DNA from 4 places in the Bacillus sp. H1a genome. Region 2 is predicted to be linked to each of the others. Evidence: riboswitches for the same ligand, from Rfam matches in the RefSeq annotation. Region 2 holds a riboswitch; each other region holds the start of a gene.

Region 1 (5,556 bases), on a different contig from region 2:
TTTACAAGTTCTACTACACAAGACTGCGAGCTTAATAGAGCCTCACGGGCAGCTTCTTGTACAGCTCCAAAAATACTAACATACATATGATCTTGTAATAAGTTAATCGTTTCAATGACACTTTCATTGCCAACAGCAAAAGCGATACGCCATCCGGCCATATTGAAAGTTTTTGATAAAGTGTAGATTTCAATGCCGGTATCTTTGGCGCCGTCTGCTTGCAAGAAACTAACGGGCTTTTTTCCGTCAAATCCGATAGCACCGTATGCAAAATCGTGAACAACTAATATATTATGCTTATTAGCGAAATGAATTGTTTCATCAAAGAATTCTTTTGATGCTACAGCCCCAGTTGGATTATTAGGGTAGTTCAAAAACATTAACTTTGTTTGTTTGGCAATAGAGTCATCTATTTTTGAATAGTCCGGTAAAAAATTATTTTCTGAGACAAGTGGCATTATTTCAAAGTGTGCTTTTGCTAAAGAAACACCAGATAAATAATCTGGATACCCTGGATCTGGAACGAGAATAGTATCACCAGGGTTTGTAAAACAAAGTGGTAATTCAACGAGTCCAGCTTTTCCGCCAAATAAAATAGCGACTTCAGTAGCGGGATTTACTGTCACTCCGTATTCACGTTCATAAAACGTGGCAACGGCTTCTTTTAAGCTTTCATGTCCGCGAAATGGCGGATATTTATGATGAAGGGTCTTTTCTGCCGCATCTTGTAAAGCCTTTACGATATGCGACGGTGTTGGTTGATCTGGATTTCCTTGGCCTAGATTAATAACATCGTGACCAGCTGCAACGACTTTGTTAACTTTTGCAACAAGTGAAGCGAAAAATTGTGTCGGCAATGATGTTACTACCTCGGAAGGTTGAAAATTTTTCATACTTTCCACCTCTTTTGAAAGTTGTTACAATTCTAGTGACAAATGATATAATCTTTCCAGTATTTTGTAAAGAAAAAAATAATGAATGGGGCTGACAAAATGAAAGTCGCATGTATTCAAATGGATATCGCATTTGGGGATGTGGAAAAGAATATTGAAAATGCAAAAAAACAAATAAGCGAAGCTATGAAAGAACAGCCAGATGTTATTGTACTGCCAGAATTATGGACAACAGGTTATGATTTAACGAGGCTTTCTGAGATTGCGGATAGGAATGGATTGGAAACGAAAGATATGTTGAAAGAATGGTCAAAACAATATGGTGTACATATTGTTAGTGGTTCTATAGCAAAGCAAACGAAGCAAGGTGTTACAAATACGATGTATGTTTTAAATCGCGAAGGGCAGCTAGTAAATGAATACAGTAAAGTGCATTTATTTCAGCTTATGGATGAACATAAGTATTTAATCGCTGGTAATGGAACAGGTGAATTTACGCTAGATGATGTAGAGTGCGCGGGAGCAATTTGCTATGACATTCGTTTTCCAGAGTGGATGCGTGTTCATACTGCTAAAGGCGCAAAAGTTTTATTTGTTGTAGCAGAGTGGCCGTTAGCCCGTTTAGCACATTGGCGCTTGCTTTTGCAAGCGAGAGCAGTTGAAAACCAGTGTTATGTTGTGGCGTGTAATAGAGCAGGAAAGGATCCGAATAATGAGTTTGCAGGTCATTCTTTAATTGTGGATCCTTGGGGTGAAGTTGTTGTAGAGGCAAGTGAAGAGGAATCTATTTTATTTGGAGAGCTTAAACTCGAGAAAATTAAAGAAGTACGTAAAGGAATTCCAGTGTTTGCTGATCGCCGTCCAGAATTATACAAATAAAATGTTGACAAGTGATTTTTATTCTTGGTATAGTCTTCATCATAAAGTTGAAAATTCAAAAAATACAACTCTTATCAAGAGCAGGTGGAGGGATTTGGCCCGATGAAGCCCAGCAACCGACCGTAATACCATTGTGAAATGGGGCGTTTATTACGCCAAAAAGGCACGGTGCTAATTCCAGCAGAAAGTAAACTTTCTGGCAGATAAGAGGGGAGAAGATAAACTTCAAACCTCTTTCTTCGTGGAAAGAGGTTTTTCTTATGTTGAAAAACCTCTGAATTTAAAGGAGGAGAAGACGGTGGGATATTATTCATTAACAGAAGAAACAGCTGTGCAATACGCAAAAGAACATGGATATTTTGAAAAGAAAGCAACTGTAGTCTGCTATGAAATTGGGGATGGCAATTTAAATTACGTCTTCAAATTAGATGATGGAGAGAAGACGATTATAATAAAACAAGCACTTCCATATGCAAAAGTAGTTGGTGAGAGCTGGCCACTGTCTATAAAAAGAGCGACAATTGAAAGTAAAGCACTGCAAATTTTTGCGAAGTATGTACCGGAATACGTTCCAGAAGTATACAGTCATGATGAGAAGCTGGCAGTAACAGTAATAGAAGATCTATCAAGGTTGACAATTACAAGAAAAGGATTAATAGACGGAGAAGAGTATCCGCTTTTATCCCAGCATATCGGTCGTTTTCTAGCACATGTTTTATTTTATACTTCAGATTTCGGCTTACGCTCAGAAGAGAAAAGAGTGTTGGATGGCACATTTGTTAATCCTGATCTTTGTAAAATTACAGAAGATTTAGTGTTTACAGATCCATTTGGTCATTATGATACGAATGATTATGAGCCAGATTTGAAACTAGTAGTTGATGAACTTTGGAGTGACAAAACTTTAAAATTAAAAGTAGCGCAGCATAAATATAAGTTCTTAACGAGAAAAGAAGCGCTCATTCATGGGGATTTACATACTGGTAGTATTTTTTCATCACCTGCTGAAACGAAAATAATTGATCCAGAGTTCGCAACTTATGGCCCGTTTGGATTTGATTTAGGTCAATTTATTGCAAATTTATTGTTAAATGCGTTATCGCGAGAAGAGGAAAAAAGAAATGTGTTGTTTTTCCATATAGAGAAGACATGGAGTTATTTTGTAGAGGCTTTTACGAAGTTATGGATTGGAGAAGGTGTAGAAGCATATACGAAAGAAAAGCAATGGTTACCAATTATTTTGCAAAACATTTTTAGTGATGCTGTTGGATTTGCCGGATGTGAACTTATTCGTAGAACAATTGGCTTAGCGCATGTAGCTGATTTAGATGAAATAGCAGATAAAGAAAGAAGAATCCAAGCTAAGAAACAAGCACTTTACTTAGGAAAAGAACTATTAAAATATGAATCAAAGAGCGCAGATATTCAACTGTTTCGAACATTATTTCAACATACAGTTTCAGGAGGCATAAAGGCATGAGTACAATTATTACTGTTCCGAGATCTATAAGTTGGAAAGGCGATGCCATTGCGGTATTAAATCAAACCAAACTACCGCATGTCACTGAATACAAAACATTAACGACTATTGAAGAGGTATGGAAAAGCATCATTATGTTAGAAGTACGCGGAGCACCTGCAATTGGAATTGTAGCTGCGTTTGGTTTGGCACTTGCGGCAAAGAAATACAATACGCCAAATATCGATGAATTTCAAAAGAAGTTTAATAGAGATTGTAATTATTTAGGGACATCACGTCCGACGGCAGTGAATTTATTTTGGGCAATCGATCGTATGAGAGAATCTATTCGAGAGATTGCTACAATAAAAGAAGCACAAAAAATATTAGAAGACGAAGCGCTTCGCATTCAGCAAGAGGATGAAGAGGTGTGCCGAAGTATTGGAGAACATGGTTTAACATGTTTTAAAGACGGTGATAAAATTTTAACAATTTGTAATGCAGGGAGTATTGCAACTGCTAGATATGGTACCGCATTAGCACCGTTTTATATTGGGAAAGAGAAAGGTGTGCATTTACATGCGTATGCGTGTGAAACGAGACCAGTGTTACAAGGTGGTCGTTTAACGACATGGGAATTAGAGCAAGCAAACATTGATGTAACGCTTATTACGGATAATACGGCAGCTCATGCAATTCGAACGAAAGAAATTAATGCAATTATCGTAGGGGCAGATCGAATCGTTGAAAATGGTGATACTGCTAATAAAATAGGAACATTAAATTTAGCTATATTAGCAAAGTATTTCGGTATCCCATTTTATGTTGCAGCTCCGTTATCTACATTTGATATTACGAAACAAACAGGTGCTGAAATTGTCATTGAAGAAAGAGACGAAACAGAAGTTACGAAAATTTTTGGGAAACAAGTGGCGCCAATAGGTACTCCTGTATTTAATCCTGCATTTGACGTGACACCACATGAATTAATTACAGGTATTATTACTGAGAAGGGTATTTTAAGAGGGGATTATAAAGATGAAATTATGTCATTATTTAAAAAACAAGCTAATTAATAATAGCTTGTTTTTTTATGCCTAAAGTTTTCTTTTTCCCTTATTTATGTAATGAAGGGAGGAGAGAAGGATGGAAGAGTGGATCTCGATGATAGGTAATGTGGGGTTTCCGATTGTTGTAACATTATATTTACTACATCGTATTGAAAGTAAATTAGATGGAGTAATTGTTGCAATTGAAAAACTCCCGCAACAATTACTAAAGTATGAAGATCCTCGCGATAGAAAATAGAATAAAGTTTGCTCTTTGTGAGCAAACTTTATCCCGCTATGTACGGGATAATAATCAGTGAGGATGGACAAAATCCTCACTGATTAAAGTTTCACGTTATTTCTCTTATTGAGCAGTATAACCACCGTCGATAACGACAGCTTGACCAGTTATACCTTTTGCTTTTTCACCAGCTAAAAATATAGCATAATCAGCAATTTCTTGTACTTGTAACAATCTTTTCTGTGGTACGAGTGGATAAATGACAGCTTCTAAAACATTTTCAAGTGGTACATTCCGTGTAGTTGCTAAGTCTTGTAGTTGATTGCGTACAAGGGGGGTATCAACATATCCAGGGCAAAGAGCATTTACAGTAATTCCATGAGTTGCTCCCTCTAAAGCAGCCACTTTTGTTAATCCAATTACTCCGTGTTTCGCACTATTATAAGCAGCTTTTCCAGCAAATCCGATAAGGCCGTTAATAGAAGCAATATTAATAATTCGCCCATATTTTTGGTTCTTCATAATAGGAAAGGCATGCTTAATTGCGATAAACGGAGCAATCTGCATAATTTTAATAAGAAGTTCAAACTTATCCGTTGGAAAATCTTCAATTGGTGAGACATGTTGCATTCCGGCGTTATTAATTAATATATCTAATGAACCGAAATGAGTAACTGTTTGAGAAATTGCTGCTGCAATTTCTTCTTCGGAGGTAACGTCACATTTTAAACCGATAGCTTGAAAACCTTCTTTTTGCAATTGTTCAGCAGCTTCTTTTGCACGATCTTCAAGGCGATCACTAATGACAACTTTTGCACCTTCTTTTGCGAAAGCATTTCCCATTTCATAACCAATACCGCTCGCAGCACCTGTTAAAAAAACAACTCGCTTTGTAACCATGATGAAAAACACTCCTTCATAATAAAGTGAAATTTTAATCAGTGGAGGGCATCCCGCACTGATTATTAGCCCACAAATAGCGGGTAAATAGTTCTCTTATTGCTCTATTTAGAGAAGTGATAATGAAATTCCTGC
Region 2 (5,556 bases):
CACTTTAGGCCTTGGAATCGTCTCCTTTGCTATTACGGGTGCAATATTTGCAATAGCACGTTTCATTCCTGCAATATGTTCCGGGGTAGTACCACAACAACCGCCTAATAAACGAATACCTTGTTCAATAAATTCTGGTGTCATCTCTTCAAAATATGCTGGACTTCCCTCATACACGTAACGCCCCTCCACATAATTTGGGAGACCTGCATTCGGATATGCTGATAAATAGCCATCTTGAGGGATCGATATCATTTTGAAAGCTTCCGTCATATGAAGTGGTCCTAGTTGACAGTTCAATCCAACGACATTTGCACCGTAATCTAAAAGCTGTTTTAATATTTCATTTACATCATTCCCATTTTGAGTCGTACCTGCCTCATGTAACGCTAACTGAGCTACAATCGGAATATTCGTTTGTTTACGCAATACTTTAACGGCATGCAATATTTCAAATTCATCATAAAAAGTTTCTAATAGTAATCCATCAACCTGTTCTTCTAGTAAAGCACCTGCCTGCTCAAGTAGCATAAATTCTCGCTCTATATCAGTCGTTGTAACAGCTCCAATATGTTTCATACCGCCAATTGTCCCTAAAATTGCATTCCGCTCTGTTACTGATGCTTTCGCAAGCTTCACCGCCGCTTTATTAATTTGGACAACTTGATTTTCCAAGCCATACATACGTAATTTCGCTTCATTTGCCCCATACGTATTCGTTTGAATAACATCCGCTCCAGCAGATACATATTGTTTATGGATTGATATAATTAAGTCCGGATCAGACAAATTCAATTCTTCAAAACTACTTTGTAAACCATGCGAATGTAATAACGTTCCAACCGCACCGTCACCTATTACAATTCCTTTTGATAATAAATCTAGTAATTTCACGTATCTCCCTCATTTCTATCAATATAAAAACCCCTCTTCACTTTGAAGAGGGGGACATAATTGTTCCTCCTCTTATTATGCAAAACATTCGTTTTGCAGGTATTAGCACCGTTTCAAACTTTTCGTTTGAAGGTTGCCGGGTTTCACAGGGCCTTTCCCTCCACCGCTCTCAATAAGAGTTTGTCTTTATTATTTTATTTATGTAGCTAAAAGGAAATGCGCTCCCCTTTTAACAATTCTTGTTAATTTTTTAATAAATTTAGCATGCACAAAAATAAAAGTCAATGACACTTGCGGAAAAATAAAAATTATTTAAAATAGAGTTGCAATTCAATTATCTTTTGTTGTAAAGTTAAAAACATAATAAAAATTTCATACGAACATTCTTATCTAGAGAGGTAGAGGGACTGGCCCTATGACGCCTCAGCAACCATTAACGTTCATTCGTTAATAAGGTGCTAATTCCAGCAAATTGTGAAAGATTTGACAGATGAGAAGAAGACTCTATTCAAACCGAAAGCCTTCTTCTTAGAAGGCTTTTTTTATTTTACATTCACATAGCCGTTCACTTTACAAAGGGGGAATTTTCACATGTCAACAATCGAAACAAAACTAGCACAAATCGGGAATCGTAGCGAAACTACAACAGGAACTGTTAATCCACCAGTTTATTTCTCAACTGCTTATCGGCATGAAGGGATTGGTAGATCCACAGGATTTGACTATTCAAGGACTGGAAATCCAACTCGAGGTCTTTTAGAACAAGCAATCGCAGACCTAGAAAATGGCGATCAAGGTTATGCCTGTAGCTCAGGAATGGCAGCTGTTCTCCTTGTCCTTTCACTATTCCGTTCCGGAGATGAGCTTATCGTATCTGAAGACTTATACGGAGGAACGTATCGTCTATTTTCCGAACATGAAGAAAAGTGGAATGTTCGATGTAGATACGTAAATACACAATCTATTAAACAAATTGAGCAAGCTATCACAACTGAAACAAAAGCTATTTTTATAGAAACCCCGACTAATCCACTAATGCAAGTTACTGATATCGCAGCTGTCGCAAGTGTAGCAAAAAGGCATGGGCTACTTCTTATTGTAGACAATACATTCTACACACCTTATATACAGCAACCATTAACAGAAGGTGCCGATATCGTCCTTCATAGTGCAACGAAATATTTAGGCGGGCATAACGATGTACTAAGCGGACTGGTCGTTGCGAAGGGGAAATCACTTTGCGAGGAGCTTGCTCATTATCATAATGCTTCTGGGGCTGTCTTAAGTCCATTTGATTCATGGCTATTAATCCGCGGCATGAAAACTTTAGCACTTCGCATGAAACAACATGAAGAAAATGCTCATGCAATTGTTGCATTTTTAAATGATGAAGATGGTGTGACAGATGTATTTTATCCAGGAAGAGGCGGTATGATTTCGTTTCGTCTTCAAGATGAAACTTGGATTAATCCTTTCTTACAATCTCTATCCTTAATTACATTTGCTGAAAGTCTTGGCGGCGTCGAGAGTTTAATGACTTATCCAGCAACGCAAACTCATGCCGATATTCCAGAAGAAGTTCGAACAGCACGCGGTGTGTGTAATCGTCTTCTCCGTTTTTCAGTCGGCATCGAAAATAGCAATGACTTAATTCAAGACTTAAAACAAGCAATTAAACTTGTAAAAGAAGGTGTAAGAATATGAGTTATTCCGTAGATACGCTTTTACTGCATAATCAATATAAGCATGACTCACAAACAGGAGCTGTTAACGTTCCCATCTATAACACATCAACATTTCACCAGTTTGATGTAGATACTTTCGGAAAATATGACTATAGTCGATCTGGTAATCCAACACGTGAAGCTCTTGAAGATATCATTGCTTTATTAGAAGGTGGAACAAAAGGATTCGCCTTTGCATCAGGCATTGCAGCAATTTCTACTGCATTTCTCCTTCTTTCGCAAGGTGACCATGTTCTTATTTCAGAAGATGTATATGGCGGCACTTATCGAATTGTTACTGAAGTTCTCTCCCGTTATGGTGTTTCACACACATTTGTTGATATGACCAATTTAGAAGAAGTGAGACAAAATATTAAATCGAATACAAAACTCTTTTACATCGAAACACCTTCTAATCCGCTATTAAAAGTAACGAATATTCGTGCCGTTTGCGAATTAGCGAAATCAATCAATGCTCTTACATTTGTAGATAATACATTTTTGACACCACTATTTCAAAAGCCGCTTGATCTTGGGGCCGATGTCGTACTTCATAGTGCAACAAAATTTATTGCTGGTCATAGCGATGTCACCGCCGGATTAGCTGTCGTAAAAGATGAAGAGCTCGCTCAAAAGCTTGGCTTTCTACAAAATGCTTTTGGTGCTATTTTAGGACCTCAAGATTGTTCTCTCGTGCTTCGCGGTCTGAAAACATTGCATGTACGTCTCGAACATTCAGCTACCAATGCCAATAAAATTGCACATTTTTTACAAGAGCACTCTAAAGTTCAAAATGTCTATTATCCTGGATTACAATCACATCTTGGCTATAGTATTCAACAATCTCAAGCAACATCGGCTGGGGCTGTTTTATCTTTCACCTTACAATCCGAAGATGCACTGCGCCAATTTTTATCGAAAGTTAAATTACCCGTTTTTGCGGTTAGTCTAGGAGCTGTTGAATCTATTCTTTCATATCCAGCAAAAATGTCACATGCAGCTTTATCACAGGAAGCACGTGATGAAAGAGGGATTTCCAACTCATTACTTCGTTTATCGGTTGGTCTTGAAAATGTTAACGATTTAATATCTGATTTCGAGAATGCTCTTTCTTATGTAGAAGAACCTATAAATGCATAAATGAAAGAAACGAAGCTGTGTACGAATAATAAAATTTCCCAACAAATAAAATAGTTTTTAAAAGATGATATGAAATTGAATTTTCATATCATCTTTTAATGTTTCCTAGTACATTGAATGCTTTTTGAATTTTTTGTATCCTTCTATAGTTCATTACAAAACAAGAGTGCATAATACATCCTCAAATGATAGAATTATTAATATATTGTAAAGTGAAAGAGGTAAAAATAATGGAGACTTGTGCAGATGTTTTAATCGTTATCGATTTACAAAATGGCGTATGTTACAACGGAGACCATTTATTTGATTTACAAAATTTACTCACTAAAGTAAATAATAGAATCGCTTTATATCGAGAATTACATAAACCAATCATTTTTGTTCAACACTGCGATGAAGAATTAGTACCTGAAGAAGAACTTTGGGCTATTCATGCCAATCTAGATGTTCAAGAACAAGATTTTTTTGTAAGAAAAACACATGCAAATTCATTTTATAAAACAAACTTAAAAGAGATTTTAGACAAATTATCTGTACATCGCATTGAATATTGCGGTGCCCAAACAGAATACTGTATGGATGCTACGATTAAATTTTCTCATGGATTAGGATACGAAAACTTCATGGTACAGAAAGCAACCTCTACTCTGAATAATTCATTTATGTCTGCACAAGAGACGATTGATTTTTATGAGAATATATGGAACAACAGATTTTTAAAGTTGATAAAAAATGAACTCTAGAATAAATGATTAATGACTTGATCATGCTAAGATTTATCAGCTACACTCAAGTATTTCATTATCACCATAAAGAAGCTGATTACATTCGGCTTCTTTTATTTTAACCTGTTTTATATTCTATATATAACATTATAATTCCTTTTTTGCATTATTTTAAAAATTTTGTATATTCATTTGAAAGAATAAGAAAATCATGATAAAATTGTGTTACAAATATATCTATATCTTTCAATTTTTAAAATGCATCAAAATTTTCACCCAAAAATATCATTTTACAAAACTGTACAAATTTATCTATTTTATTTACATCAGGGTCTCTTTTCTTACAATTTCTTTACTTTAGGACTTTTTTTCTGCAACAACTGTTTTCTTTTCTCTAATTTTTTGGTATGTATAGTATGGTATAACAGCTCACACGGAGGTGGAAAAGAACATGTTAGAAACCTTTCAAAAAGAAATAGAACTATATGAAAGCAATGCAGAATTATTGAAAGTGCTTGCTCATCCTGTTCGCTTATGTATTGTAAAGGGATTAATTGAACGTGGCCCAAGCAACGTTTCTACAATGTACACAGGCTTAAACATGCCACAATCTACAATTTCACAGCATTTAGCAAAGTTAAAAAGTGCTAAAATCGTTTCTAGTGAAAGAAAAGGATTGGAAATTTACTACAAAGTAGAAAACGAAACAATTATTCAACTCGTTCGCGTATTATTAGGTTAGGGACTAATAGACAGAGAAAAAGAACGTATTCTATATTTTTCATCTCATATCTTTAATATAAATATATATCATGAGAGAAAAATATATAATGCTACATACTACAAGTCGTATTAAAAAACAAGACACAGAAATTACTGTGTCTTGTTTTTTCACATGTACAAATAACGATTCAAATATAAATCTTTCATGTCTTTCGTATGTATAACGACATCGAAAGCATGACCTAATCCTCCGTTCAAAATCATAGAACGAATAGCTCGATTTAGTTTTTGAGTTTCAGAAAAAGGGTTGGTATCTTGATGGCTAGCAAGCTGGTCTAATATTCCTGCTG
Region 3 (5,556 bases), on a different contig from region 2:
TCTTGAATTATCAGAAAATTATTGAAAAAGTTTTTTTCTTTATATATATAACTCTATCACACTTAATTTCTTGCTAGTATATACATACCAATATACAAATAAATATAGTAGAAAGCGATACTGTAAAAGCTAGTAAATACTTTTATATTAGTCATCAAGCTAAAGAAAAAACTTTCGAAAAAGGAGCGTTAAAATAATGAAAAAACTTTTTGGAATGATTTTAGGTTTATCACTTTCAGCTGCTTTATCTATAGGGTTAGCATTCCCTTCACAATCAGATTCTAAGGAACAAGTTGATTCGACTAAATCTAGTACAATTATGTACATGCAATCCAGCCACGGTGACTCCTGGTAATACAAAGAATTTTTTATTCGTAATTAATAGACAACATATAGCAGACTACTTATTAACTTCAGCCCATTTACACTTAAATTCTGTACCGAAATCATTTGCAACTAAAGTAATTGGTTTGCTTCTAAGCCACATTAAAATATCATTCAACTAAATTTAAAAACCCCCTCCACCTTAAGGTAGAGGGGATTTTCTAATTTCTATTTCAAACTACCGGCAATCTCCGTAAAGATAACTCCAAGTGCATGCGCACTTGCATAAGGATATCCTAAATTTCTTGCACCGATAAAATGTGCTATATCTTCTTTTTTCCTATCTTTGCACCAGAACCTTATTTTTTAATCAACATTATTTAACTGACTCTACTTGTTTTTCTAATTCTATTCCAAGGAATTTAGCAAGCTCGAGCATACCAAATTGATTAGCCACAGACTCTGCATCAGAATTATAGTTTGTGTTTGTATTAATATCATACGTATAAATTGTACCATCTGAACTGCGAATAAATTCGATACCAGCAACAGTAATTTCATTTTCTTTCAAAAATCCCTTGTATTGTTCAATAATTGGCTCATGGAAGTCCGATATAATTTCAAATTTTGTTGGAGCCTCTTTCTTACTCTCTTCTCCTACTGGGCAAAAAGCATCATGAATAGAGCACGCATCTGCTGGACAAAGCTCAAACCCTTCTGATGTATCTACTTTAACTGCATATACAAACTGGCCGCCTACAAACTCACACCGTGTAATATATGGCTCAGGTGCTTCAATATACTGTTGGATTAAAATAATTCCATCAATAGGCTCTTCAAACGTCGGACCATCCAAATATTGTTCTAAAGCCTCAATGGAATGAAAAAGTTGAACACCAAGGCCTTTACCTGCCCGGTTATGCTTTGTGATGAATGGTACTTCCCCTAACTCCCTTGCTGCTTTTATTATATTATCACGACCAACAGCACCAATTGTTTTCGGCACTTGTATCCCAAAATTTCTTAATGCTGTATATTGATTCAATTTACTTACTTCAAGGCGTAATGCACGAGACCCATTAAATACTGTTCGCCCGTGTCCCTCTAACCAAGCAAGAACCCCCTCAGTCAACTCGGGTGCATATCGATGCCCTCTTGTATGTGAAGAAGCACTCATGCGGCTATAAAAAACACCTTGGGGAGGTTCTTGTTCTAACGAAATAATTCCTTCATCCAAAAACCATTCCTCATAAGGTAACTCTTGTTCTTCCAACCTTTTCACCAAATGATCCGTCCATTCCTTATTCTCATGTAATATGTAAATTTTACTCATTTGTAATCAATTCCTTTCTTTTCAATTCAACTAATGGCATCACCTTTTCAGAAAATCGTTTCATTTCTTCAAGCTGTGGCGAAAATTGCAAAAGTAATAATGTAACACCCACTTTTTCAAAAGCAAGTATCCTTTCTGCAATTTGTTCTGGTGTTCCAATTAGATTAGGGCGTAACCCACGATTAGATACGGAGTAATCATTCAGCTTCACTTGCTGTTCCAAATGTGATTTACTAATAAAATCTTGATAACCCGCATAACCTAAAGCATCATCTTTCACATCCGTTATTCGTCTCCATTCTTCCAAGGCCTCTTCTTCGGTATCACGACAAATGACGTACGCCGCGAGCCCGAATGACTGCAATGGCTCCCCTGTTACTTTCTTTCTACGATTCTTCATATCTTCTATTTTCACACACACCTCTTCCACTGTTCCCCCATGCATTACATATGCATCCGCGTGTTTTACAATTACCTCTTTCCCTCGCTCGCTCTCACCACCTGCATAGATCTTAATTCCTTGTTTCTGCACAGGTTTTGGATTTAAATGTGTATTATGAACCTCATAAAAGTTCCCCTCATAAGAAAATACCTCTTCCTTCCAAAGCTCTCTCAAAATTGTTACAAATTCTTCTGTTCGATCATACCTTTCATCATGTGCGGTAAATACCCCACCATACTGCCTCGCTTCTTCTTCCCACCATGCTGAAACTACATTCAATGTAAAACGGCCATTACTTAATTGATCGATATTCGCTGCCATTTTCGCTGTAACTGCTGGATTGTGGAAGCCAGGTCTTACAGCTGTCATTATCTCTAATCGATCCGTTACTGCAGCAAGTCCCGCCGCGGTTGTCCATGCTTCTAAACTTGGTGCTGAAACACCTTTTATATCATTTAAGTTTAATTCTGCAATAAGCGTTGTTGAAAAACCTAATCGCTCTGCCGCTTGCGCTGTTTGTTTTGCGTACTCAAACGTAGGCGGCATAGATTCATCATCTATATTTCGAAGCCATCCCCCAAAAATCGGTAACCAAAAACCATACTCCACTACATATTCCTCCTTCATCTTTTAGTCATAAAAAAAGCTACTCTTATTGAAATAAGAGTAGCTTTCTTTACTAAGTGAACCGCTCTTATCTTTCAGGTGTTTTTTCACCTGCAGGATTTGGCACCTTTCGTCTAATACGAGGTTGCCGAAGTTTCATAGGGCCCGTCCCTCCACTTCTCAACATAAGAATTATTTGTTTTTTTATTTATTATAATCGTCAGAATAATAAAAATCAACACTTAATACCTATTTTTCCGATGAGTATTATAATGATATATCTTCCTTAATTAAGTTTAACTACTTTCTTTCCAAAGTCAGCTTAAACATCTAATAACTTAGATGATTAAAGCAAACTATAAAAATACAAAGAATGTGACTAATTTTCCAACTTTAAATGCTTACATATCAGCTTTCTATCCAAATATCAATCAACTATATTAAAAAATCCCCTCCACCTTAAGGTAGAAGGGATCTTCTAATTTCTATTTCAAACTACCCACAATCTCCGTAAAGATAACCCCAAGCGCATGTGCACCTGCATCTGGATATCCTAAACTTCTTTCACCAACTGTACCGGCGCGGCCCATGCGAGCGACGATTTCTTTCGTATACTCTGCTCCTTTAACCGCTGCTTCTGCTCCTTTTTCAAAGGCAGTTTTCACGTCTGTACCGTTTGAAGCACTGTCGATCCAAGAATCTACACAAGGAGCAAGTGCATCAACAAGCGTCTTATCACCAACTACCGCTCCTCTACCGAACGATCTTTCACCGATAGATTGTATACCTTGAAGTGCCGCTTGCAACATTTCAGCGAATTCTCCAACTGTTAGCTCACGTTTTTCACCTGCTGCTTTACTAGCTGCGCGGAATGCTCCGCCCCAAATTGGACCAGAAGCGCCACCGCAATGTTCCATAATAATCATTGAACAACCGTCAAGGAATGATCCGATCGTTACATTCTCTTGTTCTACAATAGAATGCCACTCACGTTTTAATTGCTTAAATCCTTTTGCCACACTCATTCCGAAGTCGCCGTCACCTGCATGTGTATCTAACTCACAAAACGGTACTTCATTTTTAATAATAACGTCGCTCATTTTATCAACGAGATAAATCATGTTGTTTAATGTAATGACATTATCTTTAATAACAGCGTGTTCTTCTGCTGTTTCTAATTCAAAGGAAACTTCCTTCTCTTCTGTCTCTTCAAGCACATTCACGTACTCTACACTCTCAACTGGTCCATCGACTTTAAATGCTGGTGTATTACACTCTTTTGATAATAACGTTTTCAGCTCATCATCTAACTTCATTACCGTTAAAGACATACCAGCCATATCAATACTTGTCATATAATTACCGACGAACACTCTATTAATTTTAATGTTTCTAGCAGCTAATTCTCGCGTAACTGCATTGTTAAATAGATAAAGTTCTTGAAGTGGTGTGCCGCCAAAACCATTTACAAGAAGCGCGATTTCCTCGCCATCTTTTACTCCTAAGTCTTTTATTAAATCGTTTGTCATACGGTTAGCTAATTCATCTGCTGACATCATTTTTTCACGCTTAATTCCTGGTTCGCCGTGAATACCAACGCCATATTCCATTTCATCTTCACCAAGTGTAAAAGTAGGTGATCCACTTGCTGGAACTGTACAAGAAGTTAACGCTAAACCGATTGTACGCACATTAGCCGCTGCTTTTTCTGCGACAGCTTTCACCGCTCCTAAATCCATACCTGCTTCCGCTGCTGCGCCGGCAATTTTATGCACTAAAATAACTCCCGCAACACCGCGGCGCCCTACTGTGTACAGACTATCTTCTACTGCAATATCATCATCCACTTTTACGTAGTCTACTTCAATTCCATCTTCAGTCGCTAAATGCGCTCCGTTTTTGAAATTCATAATATCGCCGCTGTAATTTTTAATAATTAATAACGTACCTTTTTTACTAGCCGTCTCTTTAATCGCTTGATATACCTGAATTTGCGAAGGAGAAGCAAACACATCTCCGCACACTGCTGCATCTAGCATTCCTTTTCCGACTAGCCCTGCATGCGCTGGCTCATGACCACTACCGCCGCCGCTAATTAACGTTACTTTATTTTCATTCATTTCTTTCTTCTTAATGACTTTATACTTTTTCAAAAACTCAAGCTCTGGATGAGCCATAACCATTCCGTTGCACATTTCCATTACTAATGTTTCAGGTTTATTCATAATCTTTTTCATTGTGATTCTCCCTCAATTCCTTTAATATATTGTGATATATTTGAAATCTTCTTCTTACTACTCATGTTAAAATGAAAGCGTTTTATAGTAAACGGACAAAATGGACAATCTGTCTAAAGACACCGCTCTCATTTATGGATAGGATTTTTATATTAATAACATTCTAGGGATGATTCAGATGACCTCTTCTATAATTTCTAAAAAGATAATCGCGAACTCATTAAAATATTTAATGGAAACAGAGTCATTTCATAAAATATCAGTGAGCGATATTATGTTACACTGTCAAATGCGTAGGCAAACTTTTTATTATCATTTTAAAGATAAATTTGAACTATTAAGCTGGATTTATAGAGAAGAAACGAAAGAAAACATTATAGACTTTCTCGACTATGAGAAATGGGAAAATATTTTCGATTTATTATTTGATTACTTTTATGAAAATCAAAAATTTTACCGAAATGCATTTAAAGTCATTGAGCAAAACTCATTTAATCACTATTTATTTGAGCATACGAAAAACTTATATATGAAGATTATTGATGAACTATCAATGAGTTGCAGACTAACTCTTTCTAATGAAACGAAAAATACGATTGCCTCTTTTTATAGTC
Region 4 (5,556 bases), on a different contig from region 2:
GAAGTTCAACGGAAATCCCGTTGAACTTCTTTATTTTTATGAAGATTTTTCAGATAAATTCCGACAAAAGAAGGAAAATGTTAGCATTCAACAAAATAATATATTAATTTACAAAAAAGAGGTGAATACTATGCAACCTTCTGCTCCACCTCATCTAGAATCTACAAAAACTACCTTTTCAAGCTCTATTACAAAACTTGTTGTTTTTATTTGTTGGCTAGCCATTCTAGCTGACGGATATGATTTAGGTATTTACGGTGCCGTTCTACCAAAGCTCCTAGAGGACAATAGTTGGGCCCTATCACCAGCTCACGCTGGAACAATTGCCAGCTATGCTTTATTTGGGATGTTTATTGGTGCTATTCTAGTTGGAACCATTACAGATCTAATTGGACGAAAATGGACACTCATATGCTGCCTAGCCCTTTTTTCTATTACAATGGGCTTAGCTGCAATTGCTCCTTCTCCGGAATTATTCGGGCTATCTCGATTTATCGGAGGAATTGGATTAGGTGGTGTTATCCCAACAGCTTCGGCACTTACTGTTGAGTATTCACCCCAAAAGCGACAATCTTTTATTTATGCACTTATGTTTACCGGCTATCCTTTAGGTATCGTACTAGGCGCCATTTTGTCCATGTTTATGTTAGAAGATTTCGGATGGAGAATTATGTTTGGAATCGGAATGATTCCGCTACTTCTCATTCCTTTCATTGTTCGTTATTTACCTGAGTCCATTCAATTTTTGCTGTCACGTAATCGGCAAGAAGAAGCGAAACAAATTCGTGATCGTTTTCAAATTGAATTACATGTAAGAAAAGAAATTCCTCAAACATCATCTAGTATACAAAAGAAAAACGGATTCCTTACATTATTCTCAAAAGAATACATGAAAGCAACTCTACTTTTCTGGACCACTTATATAATGGGAATGTTTTTAATATACGGTTTAAACACTTGGCTACCACAGATGATGCGCCAAGCAGGATATCCACTTGGATCTAGTTTATCATTTCTACTTATGCTAAACATTACTGCAGCTATCGGTGCATTATTTGCCGGGGCAATCGCGGATCGTATAGGAGCCAAAATTGTTATCAGCATCTCCTATCTTATGGCGGCCATATGTATCGGACTATTAACAATTAAACCATCCATTACAATCATTTATCTTTTAATTGGTCTTGCTGGAATTGGATCAGTCGGTATTACTCAAATATTAAATGCGTATGTAACACAATACTTCCCATCGCATATCCGAGCCACCTCTTTAGGCTGGGGACTTGGCCTTGGACGAATTGGCGCAATCGCCGGTCCAGTTCTTGTTGGTATTATTATGACAATGCAATATGACCTGGCATGGAATTTTTACTTATTTTCATTTGCAGGTCTTATCGCAGCCATCTCTGTTTTCTTTATTCCTACAAACAAAAAAAGAGCATAAACTTACTTGTGCTCTTTTTTGTATACTTCAAACAACATATTTCGAAATAATGTATTTAAGCTTTCAATATCGATGCCTAGCCCCTTTTCAATCCCTTTCACGTATTGCTGATAATAATCAATTTGCTCTTCTAAAAATTGATTTAACACATTAATTTTTAGACCAATATCCAATTCAGTACCCGCTTTTTTCTTTATTAGCAACTTTTCAATTTCATTCAATACAATAGGCTCTACTGATAGTTCCGTAATTAACCGGTCAAATTCTACAGGGGGCAATGTCCCTTTCTCTTCTAACCATTTACAGGCTAAAATAGGACGTAATACGTAAAAGTACTTTTTCAACTTTACATTTTCACCTTGTAAAAATTCACGATAGTTTTTTGAAGCCATATGTAAGTAATGATATATTGTTGATTTCGGATCAAAATCCTTTTCACTCATTTGCTGAAGTTGTTCCGGAAGATTAGAGTTTTTCGAATAAAAAATCGGTGATCGAACCCATTCAAGTAACGCTGGATTTGACTTTGCAAATAGTTGCAATGCCTTTTTAATATCCCAACCACTTATGTCTAAATCATCGCTAATTGGATATTCAATTACATCACGTTTATCATGAATTGATAAATACCACTCTACAGGACGTATATAGACAAACCTAACATCATAATCACTATCTTTCGACGGAAATCCCCACGCCCTGCTCCCTGATTCTACAGCAAATAAAATTTTCACATCATTCTCTTTTTCAATTCTTTCTAATTCTAATTCAATTTTCCCTTTCATTTCATACCCTCCCTATTTTTTGATCATTTCCCTGGAAATTCGACAAATGTACTTCTAATTTTACTACATACTAAAATAGCTGTCAGAAAATTCCCGACAGCCCAACAAAACACTTATTTTTTCTTTTCAATTACAGCAATTGCAATTCGTTCAATCTCTTTTTGAATTTCTTCTTTATATGCATCGACTTTTGAAAAATCCATAGCAGCAATATAAATTCGTTCTAATTTATCACGAACTGATTTTGCCTTCGCTAAGAAAGACATCGCCTCATTCATTTTTGTTTTATACTGAATTGAAACGTCGCGAATTTCCGTAGCATACTTCTCATCTGTCCCTGGTGTAACAATGAGATCATACATATCAATAATTTCATCACCTTCACGACTTGGAAAATATTCATGCGGTGCTGTGCTATCAAAAATTGCAAATCCTAGTTCCCTTACAATAATCATATCGAGACTATTTGGATCAAATCCACAATGATACACTTCTACTTCAAAACCTTTTTCTTCTGCTGCCTTGGCTAATTTTTTAAGCATCGTTGATTTCCCGGAACCTGGGCGACCTTTTATAAAATAGCGATGCGGCAGTCCTTCTGTTAAATTAGGAACGAAATCAACCGCTCCCTTCGGTGTAGCAGCCCCTAAAAAACGGTGTTTCACAATTGATTTATCTCCACTTTTATCTGCAAATAGTTTCTGTATAAGTTGATCTGTTAATTCGTTTGCTTTATTAAAATCAATGTTATTAATATATATTTTCTCCCACTCATCATGTATAACTAACGCTTCTTTAAAACATCCATAAGCTGTTTGAAAGGCTTTACTTGCTTCTGAAACGAATCGTTCAATCTCTAATTTCTGCTTTCTTAATTTATTTGAGTCCCAAGCAACCCCTAAATTTATATACTCTTCTACAACTCCAGGCATTTTCGGCTCAATAACGTGTGGCGATGTCCCATCGACAATTCCTACATTTAACTTCGGAATAATTACACCGTCAACTGACTTATTGTCAGAAGAACAATGTAAAAATTCAATATTATATCCTTTTTCAGCCCATTCACGCCCAATTGCTTTTATTAAAGAAGACTTCCCTGTTCCTGGACCGCCTTTTAAAATAAACAACCTATCTAGCCCTTTTAAACTCTCTTCATACAAGCTATAAAATCCTCTAGCTGTATTTCCACCAGCAAAATAGTTCAATACATTCCCTGTCACTGCACCCACCCCTTCGCAGCATTCTACTTACATAAGCTACAATATGCGAGATACTTTATTTGGGTGAATACCTATTTTGTATTGCACTAAAAAAGGAAATGAATTACAATTAAATAAACAAAAAATTCCGAACCTTAAAACTGAATATACCTTTATCAAGAGAGGCAGAGGGACCGGCCCTTTGAAGCCCAGCAACCTCAGTTTATAAAAACTGAATAGGTGCTAATTCCTGCAAAATGCTTTGCATTTTGGAAGATAAAACTTAACTACTGTATGTAAAGCTCATCTTTCTTGATTATGGAAGATGAGCTTTTTATTATTTTAAAAACATATATTGGAGGTATTTAGGATGAAAGTAATTGACCTATCACAAACGTTTGAAAACAATATGTCTCAATTTCCTGGAACACCTAAAATCCAACTAGAAGCAATTACAAGTGTTGAAGAGACAGGATATCAAGTTACAGATTTTCATTCTGTCGTTCATGTCGGCACTCATTGCGATGCTCCTGCGCATTTTATTTCTGGTGCAACAACAATTGATCGATTACCCCTTGATCAATTTGTAGGCGAAGCTGTTCTTATCGATGTAACTCATGTTCAAGAACGAAAGTTGCCTAAGGAAGTACTAAATACCACCGACATAAAGGAAGGAGATATTGTTATTTTCCATTCTAATCTATCTAATAAATGGAACACGGAATCTTATGCGAAAGAAGCATTTTATCTTTCCGAAGAATTAGCTGAAGAACTAGTTAAATTAAAAATAAAATCTGTCGGTTTAGATTTTATTTCTCCTGATGAAGTAACTACAGAAACATCACCTATTCATCACATATTACTAGGGAATAACATTTATTTAATTGAAAACTTAACAAATCTAGATTCCATTAAAACGAAGCGCTTCTTTTTCTCAGCAGCACCTTTAAAAATTAAAAATAGTGATGGTGCTTTTGCCAGAGCATTCGCCGTTATTTTTTAAAATAAGAACTACTTGAGGACAACAAAAAAAGCAAAGATCACTTTTGACCTTTGCTTCTATATTTTTTATTTAAGTTAAGAAAGAATTGTTCCACCCGTGGGCGTACCCAAGCTAAATAATCTTTATCTTTCTTCTTTGTACAAGCTATCTCTTCTCCATCTACCATTCCGACAAGTTCTAGCTCTAACATTTGCCTCGTGAATGCTAACATGTCTACTTCTTCTGCCGGATACTCTTCTTTTAATTTCTCCTCAATTTCTCCCAATAAAAAACCGTCACGCATCATTGCTAGTGCATCAATCCAAAGTGGCGGCATTTCATATTTTTCTCCTGTAATCGTATCTTTTACAATATAATTCTTTTGCTCTTTTCGAAATTGAATCGTGTGTAAACATACAGCCGAATTTAATGTTAATTCCATCATACCACCCCTTTCATCATATCTGCATAGAAAAAAGGATGCGCGTGCACCCCTTCTTTTCTTTTCATAACACTACCGAACCGTTACACGAGCTCAAAGCTTCATGTCGATATTTTCCTCCATTATAAACGAAGTGTTTTATAAAAAAAACCCTTCTTGAAACATTTTATAAAATGTTTATATTTACACAACAAGAGCACTTTTCTGAAAAATTTTTTCTTCTAATGCACTACGCTGTTGGTAAATAAATTTTCACTTTCGTTCCTACGCCCATACTACTTTGAATTACGATACTCCCTTGATGTTCTTCAATAATTTTATATGTAATCATTAACCCAAGACCTGTACCATTCTCCTTTGTTGTATAAAATGCCTTTCCGATTTTCTCTATCTTCTCATTCTCTATACCAAAACCTTGATCTTCGACAGAAATACACAAATTATCTCCAGCTTTTTTGAATGCACGAATATGAATGTCTCCACCTTCTGGCATCGATTCTATTCCATTCTTGATAATGTTTAACAACACTTGTTTTAATTGCTTATCATCGCCATTTATAGCGGGTAAATTTCCATCTACTTGCAAGTGGAATTTCACCTTATATTGAGACGCATAACTTTCCATTAACTGTACAACATATAAAAGGATTTCTCGTATATTACACCATTCATAATTAATCGGTTTCGGCTTTCCCAATAAC

The links. A riboswitch is a leader RNA that binds a small molecule or an ion and turns the genes downstream of it on or off. The one in region 2 is predicted to bind S-adenosylmethionine.
Region 1: linked by a shared signal. The riboswitch ahead of mtnK (S-methyl-5-thioribose kinase) and the one ahead of metI (cystathionine gamma-synthase/O-acetylhomoserine thiolyase) in region 2 are both predicted to bind S-adenosylmethionine.
Region 3: linked by a shared signal. The riboswitch ahead of U860_RS0116830 (LLM class flavin-dependent oxidoreductase) and the one ahead of metI (cystathionine gamma-synthase/O-acetylhomoserine thiolyase) in region 2 are both predicted to bind S-adenosylmethionine.
Region 4: linked by a shared signal. The riboswitch ahead of U860_RS0124250 (cyclase family protein) and the one ahead of metI (cystathionine gamma-synthase/O-acetylhomoserine thiolyase) in region 2 are both predicted to bind S-adenosylmethionine.

The regions. Positions count from the first base shown of each region.
Region 1 is NZ_AYMH01000052.1:8,892-14,447, forward strand. It holds gene U860_RS0123315 (pyridoxal phosphate-dependent aminotransferase) at 1-893, opposite strand, end outside; gene U860_RS0123320 (carbon-nitrogen family hydrolase) at 993-1,772, shown strand; SAM riboswitch class I at 1,841-1,982, shown strand; gene mtnK (S-methyl-5-thioribose kinase) at 2,071-3,252, shown strand; gene mtnA (S-methyl-5-thioribose-1-phosphate isomerase) at 3,249-4,307, shown strand; gene U860_RS0123335 (YvrJ family protein) at 4,378-4,539, shown strand; gene U860_RS0123340 (3-hydroxybutyrate dehydrogenase) at 4,645-5,421, opposite strand.
Region 2 is NZ_AYMH01000005.1:133,179-138,734, reverse strand. It holds gene U860_RS0103680 (bifunctional homocysteine S-methyltransferase/methylenetetrahydrofolate reductase) at 1-894, opposite strand, end outside; SAM riboswitch class I at 964-1,073, opposite strand; SAM riboswitch class I at 1,278-1,391, shown strand; gene metI (cystathionine gamma-synthase/O-acetylhomoserine thiolyase) at 1,486-2,598, shown strand; gene metC (cystathionine beta-lyase) at 2,595-3,758, shown strand; gene U860_RS0103665 (cysteine hydrolase family protein) at 3,989-4,501, shown strand; gene U860_RS0103660 (metalloregulator ArsR/SmtB family transcription factor) at 4,935-5,225, shown strand; gene U860_RS0103655 (SAM-dependent methyltransferase) at 5,375-5,556, opposite strand, start outside.
Region 3 is NZ_AYMH01000037.1:73,210-78,765, forward strand. It holds gene U860_RS0116815 (hypothetical protein) at 197-355, shown strand; partial or broken gene U860_RS36475 (dihydroxyacetone kinase) at 553-639, opposite strand; gene U860_RS0116825 (alpha-L-glutamate ligase) at 701-1,657, opposite strand; gene U860_RS0116830 (LLM class flavin-dependent oxidoreductase) at 1,650-2,708, opposite strand; SAM riboswitch class I at 2,791-2,897, opposite strand; gene dhaK (dihydroxyacetone kinase subunit DhaK) at 3,191-4,942, opposite strand; gene dhaS (dihydroxyacetone kinase transcriptional activator DhaS) at 5,121-5,556, shown strand, end outside.
Region 4 is NZ_AYMH01000055.1:44,980-50,535, forward strand. It holds gene U860_RS0124235 (aromatic acid/H+ symport family MFS transporter) at 131-1,444, shown strand; gene U860_RS0124240 (nucleotidyltransferase domain-containing protein) at 1,447-2,229, opposite strand; gene U860_RS0124245 (PRK06851 family protein) at 2,343-3,452, opposite strand; SAM riboswitch class I at 3,602-3,714, shown strand; gene U860_RS0124250 (cyclase family protein) at 3,802-4,434, shown strand; gene U860_RS0124255 (hypothetical protein) at 4,472-4,855, opposite strand; gene U860_RS0124260 (ATP-binding protein) at 5,085-5,556, opposite strand, start outside.